DNA from 2 places in the Arthrobacter sp. TE12231 genome. Region 2 is predicted to be linked to the other one. Evidence: riboswitches for the same ligand, from Rfam matches in the RefSeq annotation. Region 2 holds a riboswitch; the other holds the start of a gene.

Region 1 (4,406 bases), 200 kb from region 2:
CAGGGCCAGGCCGATCCCGAAGACCAGCAGGCCCTCGAAGTGGTGGCGTGCCGCCTGGCTGCTGCCCTGGATGCCGAACGTGAAACGCCGGTTGGCCGCGGTATTGGCCACGGCGGTAGTGAGCAGCGCGAGGAAATTTGCCAGTTGCGGGTCCATGATCCCGCGGCAGAGCAGGAAAATCACCAGGTATGCCAGAGTGGAGGCCACCCCGATGCTGCCGAAGCGGACGAGCTGTCCAAAGAGGCTTCCGCCGGGACTTTGTTCCTGGGCCCGCGAGGAAGCAGGAAGCGGTCCGCGGGCGAGGGCGGCGCGCAGCTCGGGAACCGGGATCCGGCCCGAGACCAGGTCCCGGCTCAACCGTGCCATGCCGCGCAGGTCCGCGATGGCGGTCTGGACGATGTCCACGCTGGAATCCGGGTCATCGGTCCAGTCCACCGGGACCTCGTGGACGCGCAGGCCGCACTTTTCGGCCAGGACCAGCAGCTCCGTGTCGAAGAACCAGGCGTTGTCCAAAGTGTGCGGGAGCAGTTGCCGGGCCACATCCGCCCGGATCGCCTTGAAGCCGCACTGGGCGTCGCTGAAGTGGGCGCCCATGAAGGACTGAAGCAGGAAGTTGTAGCTGCGCGAGATGAATTCCCGCTTCGGCCCGCGGACCACCCGCGAGTTGCGGGTCAGCCGGGTCCCGATCGCGAGGTCGGAGTGCCCCGAAATGAGCGGGGCAAGGAGGGGGCCGAGCGCCGCCAGATCGGTGGAAAGGTCCACGTCCATGTATGCCAGGACCGGCGACGGCGAGGCAAGCCAGACCTTGCGCAGCGCATTTCCGCGGCCTTTTTCGGCCATATGGACTACGTTCACCTCGCGGAGCTCACGGGCTACGCGTTCCGCCGTCTTGAGTGTTCCGTCGGTGCTGGCATTGTCCGCCACCGTGATCCGGAAGGAGTGCGGGAAGGAGCCCAGAAGATAGGCGTGGAGCCGGCGCAGGCACGCCTCGAGGTCCCGCTCCTCGTTGAAGACCGGGATGGTGACGTCCAGCAGCGGCTCGCTGGTGCGCGTGTCAATAGCTGAGCGCCGGCCGCCCGGGCCGGTGAGCGGCCCGCCGAACCGGGCCTGGGCGGCCGCGTCGGCCACGGCGAGCCCGGAAAGTGCGGCGGGTGCTGCCGGACCGGCCGGCGTCGCCGTGGAGTGTGGCAGGGTTCCTGAGGCCTGGTCTGTGAACGTCATGGCTCAACTGTCCCGGCGGTCCATATGAGGGCTTTAGGGTCAAGCTGTGCGGGGGCTGTGGAAGTCCGCCGGCGACGCACGGAGTCGTCTGCATTGCCCGTGCTGCCGGAGCTCCGGACAGATAACCGGGGGCGGTGCCCACAACGCGGTGGTGGTGCACTGCCCCCGGTTAGTCCGTCAGGGAGCCAGCAGAGGACAAACGTTCGCTGCAGTGCCCGGTCCGCTGAACCTCCTCAGCTCCGAGTTGTCCAGGTTGAGGGCGTAGTTGACGTTGCCGGTGGTCAGGTACAGGCCGTCCGGGGAGGGGAGCAGCAGTAGATTCCTGCCCGTGGAGACTACCTCAACGCTGTCGCTGAGGAATGTGTAGCGGCTGGTACCGGTGATCACGTAGTTGAGGGTCTTGCCGTTGGCCGTCAGCGTGATTTTCAGTCCTGGCGACGTACTGATGACAGTGCCGGCAGGCGTCGCGATGTTCTTGAACTTGCCGGTGAGCTGCGCCGTGACCGGAAAGCCACAATTATCCAATGTGAACGTGGCTGGATCGGCGGGTTGCGGAGGTCCCGACGGCACCGCCCCGGCCGGTCCGGCGCCGACAAAGAGTGCGGCCGCGAGGACCGCCGGAATAGCCCATTTTTTCATGTTGTGCCCCTGAAATTTGATTCCGTGCCCTGGAGCGGGCACCCCGCGTACTTGGTGAATGGAGGCAGCGGTGCCCAAGCCTCCCGCCCCGACCTTGAGAAAACCTTGTTCTCCGAAATACGCGAAGGCCCCGGATCACGATGGATCCGGGGCCTCATGGGCGCTGCTGGCTGGTGCCGGCTTAGTACCAGTTGTGGGACAGGTGGAAGTTCAGGGCGCCGCAGGGGGAGCCGTAGCGCGACTTGACGTAGTTCAGGCCCCAGTTGATCTGGGTCCGGTAGTTGGTCATGTAGTCCGCGCCGGCGCTCGCCATCTTCGAGGCGGGCAGGGACTGGACCACACCGTAGGCGCCGCTGCTGGCGTTCGTGGCCGTCGTCTTCCAGTCCGATTCCTTGGTCCAGAGCTTCTGCAGGCACTGCATCTGGCCGGGTGCCCAGCCATAGCTGCCCAGCTGGGCCGCGGCGTAGGCCTGTGCCCCGGCGGGGTCGTCGATGGCGACCGGCGCCGGTGCCGGCGCGGGAGCCGCTGCGGGAACGGGGGCTGCTGCGGGAGCGGGCGCCGGTGCTGCCGCCGGGGCCGGCGCGGCCGGGGCTGCTGCGGCAGCGGGTGCCGGTGCTTCGGCCGGCTTGACCTCCGAGATCTGAGGTACCGCGCCGCTGGGTGCTGCAGCTGCCGGCGCGGCGACCTGGACCCGTTCAAAGTTCAGCTTGGCCAGGGGATCGGCCGTGGTGGCCGTTTGGGAGCTCGCAACAGTCGCCCCGTAGCTGCCGGGCTCTGCGGCCTGGCTGGCGGCGGCGCCGCCTGCCACGAGTACTGCGCAGGCGGCGGTGACGACGGCGGCGCGGCGTCCGGTGATGCCGAGCCCGGTGGCCAGTCGCGACAGGGCGGACGCCTGCGGGGCCGGTGCGGCACGGTGGCGCGACTTGCCGGCGCGGGAATGTGAAACGCCGTCAGGGCGCGTTTGTACCTGGAATTCAGTCATGATGGCCTCTCAACGCCTGCGGAGTTAGCTGTCGGGTTCGGATGAGGTCATCCGGCCGCACGGAATATCACGTGTCGGCTTCACCCCAAGGGCGCATGTGTGCAGAATGCCCGGGAACTCTGGGTCCCCCGCCTCTGCCTGGTCCAGCGGAATCCGGGAAGCGGCAGAGTTTGGCGTCCATCCGGATATGCGGCACAAATGGAGGCCGCACTCGAAAAACGGTACAGGACTCCTGGGCTTAAGTCACATTTGGGTAACGGCGGTCACAGGGGCGGCGTGTCGCGTTGCGCGAGATTCCCCGCGCGGGTGCCGGTAGCCGACCCTGTAGCCCCGGCGCCGGTTACGCCGACGGCGGTACGGCCGGGAGCCGTACAGCGAACTCCGTCCGGCCCGGTCGGGACGTGACCTGGACGGTCCCCCCGTGGGCCTCCACGATCGACTGGACAATGGACAAGCCCAGCCCGCTGGTGCCCTCGGACGTCGGTGCGCCCGCGGTGGCATATCCGCTCCCGTTGCTGCCGGCTGCACCCCCGGACCTGCCGGAAGCAGAGCCGGGAAGAGGACCGGTAGAAGAGCCGGAAGCGCCGCGGGCAGCGGACCCGGACCCGGACCGGGCCCCCGCCGTCGCTGCCGCAGGGCTGCCTGCGGAGCTGGCTGCCGGATTGGTGCGCGACGCGTCAGCCCGCGCGAAGCGGGCGAAGACCCGGCCGACGAATTCGGGGGCGATGCCGCTGCCGTTGTCCGTCACAGTGACCACGGCGCTGCCGTCCGCCGAACGCATGACGCCCGTGACCACCTTGGTCCCCGGTGCCGTGTGCTTGCGCGCATTGGACAGGAGATTGGCGAGGACCTGGTGGAGTTGGGCCGCATCGCCGCGCACCACCACCGGCTCATCCGGCAGTTCCAGCTGCCAGATCCGGTCCGGGGCCATGACCTTCTCATCGCTCACGGTCTCGACGGCCAGTTGGGTGAGGTCGACGTCGGCGACCTTGAGCGGCTGCCCCTCGTCCAGGCGCGCCAGCAGCAGCAGGTCCTCCACCAGGGTGGTCATCCGCTCGGACTGGCTTTGGACGCGGGCCAGGGATTTCTCGCCGTCGGGCGTGAAGTGCTCGGTCATCCGCATCAGCTCCGTGTAACCGCGGATGGCCGTGAGCGGAGTGCGGAGTTCGTGCGAGGCATCGGCGACGAACTGCCGCACCTTCATTTCGCTCTCCTGCCGCGCCTCAAGGGCGTTGGAGACGTTGTCCAGCATCTGGTTCAGCGCGTAGCCCACGCTGCCCACTTCGGTGCCGGGGTGGGCGGCCGACGCCGGGACACGCACCCCGAGCGCCACCTCGCCGGCGTCGAGCGGCAGGCGGGAGACCTTGGTGGCCACCTCGGAAAGCTGCTCCAGCGGCTTCATGGTCCGCCGGATGACCGCCGTGCCGGCGAGGCCGATCAGCACCAGCCCGCCTGCGGACACGACCACCATGGTCCACACCAGCGACGCCAGGGTGTCCTGCTTTTCCGCCAGCGGGAGCCCGGTGACAATCACGTCGCCATACGGTGCACGCACGGCCATGAG
Region 2 (4,406 bases):
ACCCCTAGTGCGGAAGCGTCATCCCAGGTGTCAACGTCATCCGTGGAACCGGGGGGAACGCGAACTTCCCGCACGTCCAGCCTAGCAAGAAGGGCGAAGACGGACGCGTTTTCCAGGCTGCCCGCACGCGCGGCGTCCGCGGCACTTCGTTGTAGCGCAGCTGTGCCATAAAACCCAACGAGCGGCTGCTTCCGGCCGTCGGCCGACACGGCCATGACGCCGTCGCCCGTCTCCCCCGGCTGGTCAGCGGCTGGCGCCGCGTCCCCGGCCTCTGCCAGGTTCTCGGTCACCGTTTCAATCACTGCCTCCGCCAGCATCTCCGCCAGCGTCCCGGCCAGGGCACGGACCGCCACGGCAGAGCGCGGCATGTCACAGGCCAGGACAAGGGTGAACGGCGCGGGAGCGCCGGCGTCGGAACGGCCGGCGTGCCCGGCGGCCAGCGCGTTCAGTCCCGCGGCGATCGCGGCGGCCGGGCCCGCGAACGGCGGGTCTTCCCGGCAGTTCAGGGTCCCGGCGGGCAGGTCCCCGGGGTCAGGACCGACGACGACGACGCGGCGGGCCCCGCCCGCGGCGCGCAGCGACCGCTCAAGCAGGGTGGCGCCGTCGTAAGTCAGCCGCGACTTGGGCACACCGCCCAGGCGGGCCGACCTTCCGCCGGCGAGAATGATGGCATCGAACTCCACCGGATCAGCCTAGCGCGGCGCGGGCTGCCCGGAGGCTCAGGCGCCACGGCCGGGTCCTGGCCGGGGCCGCCGTAATGCAGCAGCCGGGGCAGCGGTTCAAGCGATGGGTCAGGCGGCCGATTCCGGTAGCAGGAACGGATCCCACGCGGGGGTCGGCTTCTCGAGTTCCTTGATCTGCCAGATGGTGCCCTTCGGGGGACCCGGGACAAATCCGAGCTTCCAGCCCATCTCTGCCGGCGTGTGGTCGCCCTTGGCATTGTTGCAGCGCAGGCAGGCGGCCACGAGGTTCTCCCAAGAATCAGCACCGCCCCGGGACTTGGGCTGGACGTGATCGATCGTGTGGGCTGCCTTGCCGCAGTACGCGCAGTGGTGGGCATCGCGGCGGAGCACGCCGCGGCGGCTGACCGCCGTCATCGTGTTGTACCGCGGCCGGATGTAGCGGTTCAGGAGGATCACGGACGGGCGGCCGAGAATGTCCTGCGGGCCGACAACGGGGTCGTCCCCTTCAGCCACCACGCTGGCCTTTCCGGTCAGGACAAGGACGAGCGCCCGGCGGAAGGTGATGACCGCCAGCGGTTCATATCCAGCATTCAGAACGAGAGTGCGCATCCGCATACCTCTTCACGGCCGCACCCGCCAGGGGCACGAGGGCCGGCTGCCCTGTGCATGGTCGGGCTATGGATCGACAAGACAAGAGTAAACACTCAACTGCCAGATCACCGAATGTTTTTTCGGCGGCGCGGCCTCCTGCGCGGAAAATTCATATCCCGGTAACACGAAAGACCCCCGCCTCAAGAGGCGGGGGTCTTTGAAAGTGCGGGGGCTTGTGCCTAGCCGCCGACGCGGATGAAGACCGGGCCGGAACCGACGTTCACGCTGTAGAGAGCGGTGGTGCCGCCGTTCCAGCCGCCGTGGACTGCCATGCCGTTGCCGACGTAGACAGCGATGTGGGCCATGCCCACGCCACCGTTCTGGTAGTAGGCGAGGTCGCCCGGACGAGCTTCGGCGGCGCTCACGGTGCGGCCGAGGGACAGGTAACCTGCCGGCCAGCCGTGGTAGTGGATACCGGCCGCGGCCAGGGCGTTGGTGGCAAGGGCGGTGCAGTCCTGCGCCACGCCGAGCTGTGCGTAGGCAGCGGCAGCGATGGTTGCACCGGCGCCGCTTCCGATTCCGGCGGGGGCCAGGGCAGCTGCGCCGCCGTTGACGCCGGCCTGGGCGCCGCCGGCCTGGGTAGCTGCGGCGGTCTGGACCTGCACGACGGGCTTGGGAGCCTCGACGACGGGAGCCGGCGACGTGGTCACGGCGGGCTTCTCGTAGGAGATCGCGATGGTGGAAGCAGCCGAAATCGTGGCCGGAGCCGACGACTGGACTTCCAATGCGGAAGCGGAGGTGGATTCGCGCTGAACATTGGTCTCAGCAGCGTTGGCTGCGATTCCGCTGGTCAGAACCAGACCGGAAGCTGCGGCGATGACCGCGGCCTGACGGCCCATGCCGCCGGCGTTGTCGCCGACTGCCTTGGCAATAACAGCCAGCGAGTTGGTCTTGGTGACCTCGGCGCGGTGCCGTGCAACGGTTGCACGAGTAGTCATTAAGTTCTCTCTTTCGTGATCCTTGGACCGCGCGTTTTTGGGCGCGGACTGAGGACGCTCCGGCATCTTGGGGGTACGCCGGATCGCCCCGAAATGGGTTACTTAGCGAAGGGTGTACTGCGAAGACGCGCCAAAAGCGGAAACTGCATGCTGTCCGGACTCGGTAGAGAATGAGCCAGCGGAACGTGATCCCATCCGGGCGCCGGCAAGGGCGGCACGTGATGTGGAAGTCAGCGGGCTCAAAAGAGCCGCGCCAGTGCGCATACGCGCAGCATTGTGGCGTGAAGACACGAAAGTAGCCTCTCCCAATGCCTACGAGGTGAGCTGTCGGATTCGGATGGGAGTCACCCGGCCGCGCTGCTTCCTGGGAAGCGTTGCGACTTAACCCCTAGGCCTTCTTTCGAAGGCCAAAATTGGTTCCCCCGCCCCTGCCAGACGATGTAATGCGAACGGACCTTGAGCGGTGGCAGAGCTAGGCAATCCACTCAAGAGCGCCAACTTCGGAAAAGTTGGCGTGCTTCAAACCCTACAGGACTCCGGACTCAATGTCACATTCAGATCACGGCGTGTCACGGGAATTTGAGAGCTCTCCATCGTCTTTATTAGAGCCAGCCGAGGGGGTCAACAACGTCGCCGTTGACCATCACTTCAAAGTGGAGGTGGCAGCCCGTGGAGGCGCCGGTGGTCCCGCTCAGCGCGACGATATCGCCGCGGGAGACCTTCTGGCCGACCTTCACCGAGGACGAGGACAGGTGGTTGTACGTGGTCTCCAGACCGTTGCCGTGGTCAATGACCACACGGTTGCCGCCGCCGTAGGGGTGCCATCCGTTGAAGGTCACGGTGCCGCTGGCGGCGGCGTGGACCGGCGTGCCGCACTGGGCGGCGAAATCCTGGCCGCGGTGAAACTCCCCCGGGCCGCCCGTGATGGGGCTGACACGGTAGCCGAAGGGCGATGCCGTGATCAGCTGGTCCAGCGGCGGACCCAGCGTGCCGGCTGAAGCCGCGCGGGTAATGCTGCCGACGGACTGGGCGCTCAGCAGTTGCTTGAGCTTCCCGTCCGGGTCGCCTTTGGTGGCGATGGCCGTCCGGCTGAAATCAAGCTTTGCGGCGGCGGCAGCCGTGACGTCCGGCTGTACTGCGGCCGAGACTGCGGATCCGTCGGTGTTCGAGGCCATGACGGGACTCGTGACGGGGACCGTCACCGTGAGGACCAGACCGGTGGCGGCCAGCGCGATTCCGGCCTTCTGCCCCACGCCGCTGGCGGCGGCAAAGTCCGTTACCTGACGGAACGGGCTGCGGCGGCTGCGGCGCTCGTCGCGGTGTGCGTCACGCGGGCGTTCGGCCGTATGCGCGACGACCGGGCGCGGCTCCGGAGCGGGACCGGTCGCGCGGCGACGGCCCCTGGCGGTCTGGGTGGTCAAGAACGGTTCCTCTCTGAGAGCCTGCGAAGTTAGCTGTCGGATTCGGGTCAGAGAGATCAAAGACCCGGTCCGCCGTTGCAAGCACCCGGTCACCGAGGCGTCCTTAGGGGATCGTTCGATGGAAGCTGCTTGCCGCTGACGGACTTCACCCCAAGGCTGCCGAAGAAGCAGCCGATAGTGGTTCCCCCGCCCCTGCCAGGAGGTGGTTCTGCGACTGATCCGCTGGCAGGGCTCGGCTTCGGATCAGGTAACGCTTTGGTATCGGTACAGGGCACTAACTATAGGTGATTAAGCCGCTCGGTGATAAATCCGTGATCGCGTTTGTGCAGAACTCATGGGTCGTCCCATGACGGTGACGTTTTGGCTGGTCAGGCGACTGTTACAAAGACATGCGCGGCAACCTCTGGCGGCAGCTCCAAGGCGCCCTCGATATCCGGGACCCGGACCGAGATGTACTCCCCCACCCGCTCCAGCGAGACGAGCGCACCGGGGCGGATTCCGCCCTCATCGAGCTGGGCCAGAAGCTCCGGTTCCACCTGGATGGGCTCCGCGAGCCGGTTGACCGTGATCCGCGAATCCGCACCGTAGCCGGCCATGGCCTCCAGCAGGTTCACGACCCCGTCCGCGTGGGCCCCCGAGGGTGCGCCGCCAAGTTCCGCGAGCCCCGGAATCGGGTTCCCGTAGGGCGAAACGGTCGGGTGGTCGAGCATCTC

What was found. A riboswitch is a leader RNA that binds a small molecule or an ion and turns the genes downstream of it on or off. The one in region 2 is predicted to bind cyclic di-AMP.
Region 1: it holds a riboswitch for cyclic di-AMP, as region 2 does, so the genes downstream of both, ACVWYS_RS16130 (aggregation-promoting factor C-terminal-like domain-containing protein) here and ACVWYS_RS15250 (NlpC/P60 family protein) in region 2, are expected to answer to the same signal.

What each region holds. Positions count from the first base shown of each region.
Region 1 is NZ_JBSSFS010000001.1:3,611,606-3,616,011, reverse strand. Features, by position in the region: gene ACVWYS_RS16140 (glycosyltransferase) at 1-1,221, opposite strand, end outside; gene ACVWYS_RS16135 (hypothetical protein) at 1,399-1,860, opposite strand; gene ACVWYS_RS16130 (aggregation-promoting factor C-terminal-like domain-containing protein) at 2,042-2,842, opposite strand; cyclic di-AMP (ydaO/yuaA leader) riboswitch at 2,842-3,001, opposite strand; gene ACVWYS_RS16125 (HAMP domain-containing sensor histidine kinase) at 3,183-4,406, opposite strand, start outside.
Region 2 is NZ_JBSSFS010000001.1:3,410,194-3,414,599, forward strand. Features, by position in the region: gene mobA (molybdenum cofactor guanylyltransferase) at 1-683, opposite strand, end outside; gene ACVWYS_RS15245 (HNH endonuclease) at 792-1,292, opposite strand; gene ACVWYS_RS15250 (NlpC/P60 family protein) at 1,514-2,272, opposite strand; cyclic di-AMP (ydaO/yuaA leader) riboswitch at 2,568-2,737, opposite strand; gene ACVWYS_RS15255 (M23 family metallopeptidase) at 2,875-3,693, opposite strand; cyclic di-AMP (ydaO/yuaA leader) riboswitch at 3,698-3,911, opposite strand; gene ACVWYS_RS15260 (metal-dependent transcriptional regulator) at 4,062-4,406, opposite strand, start outside.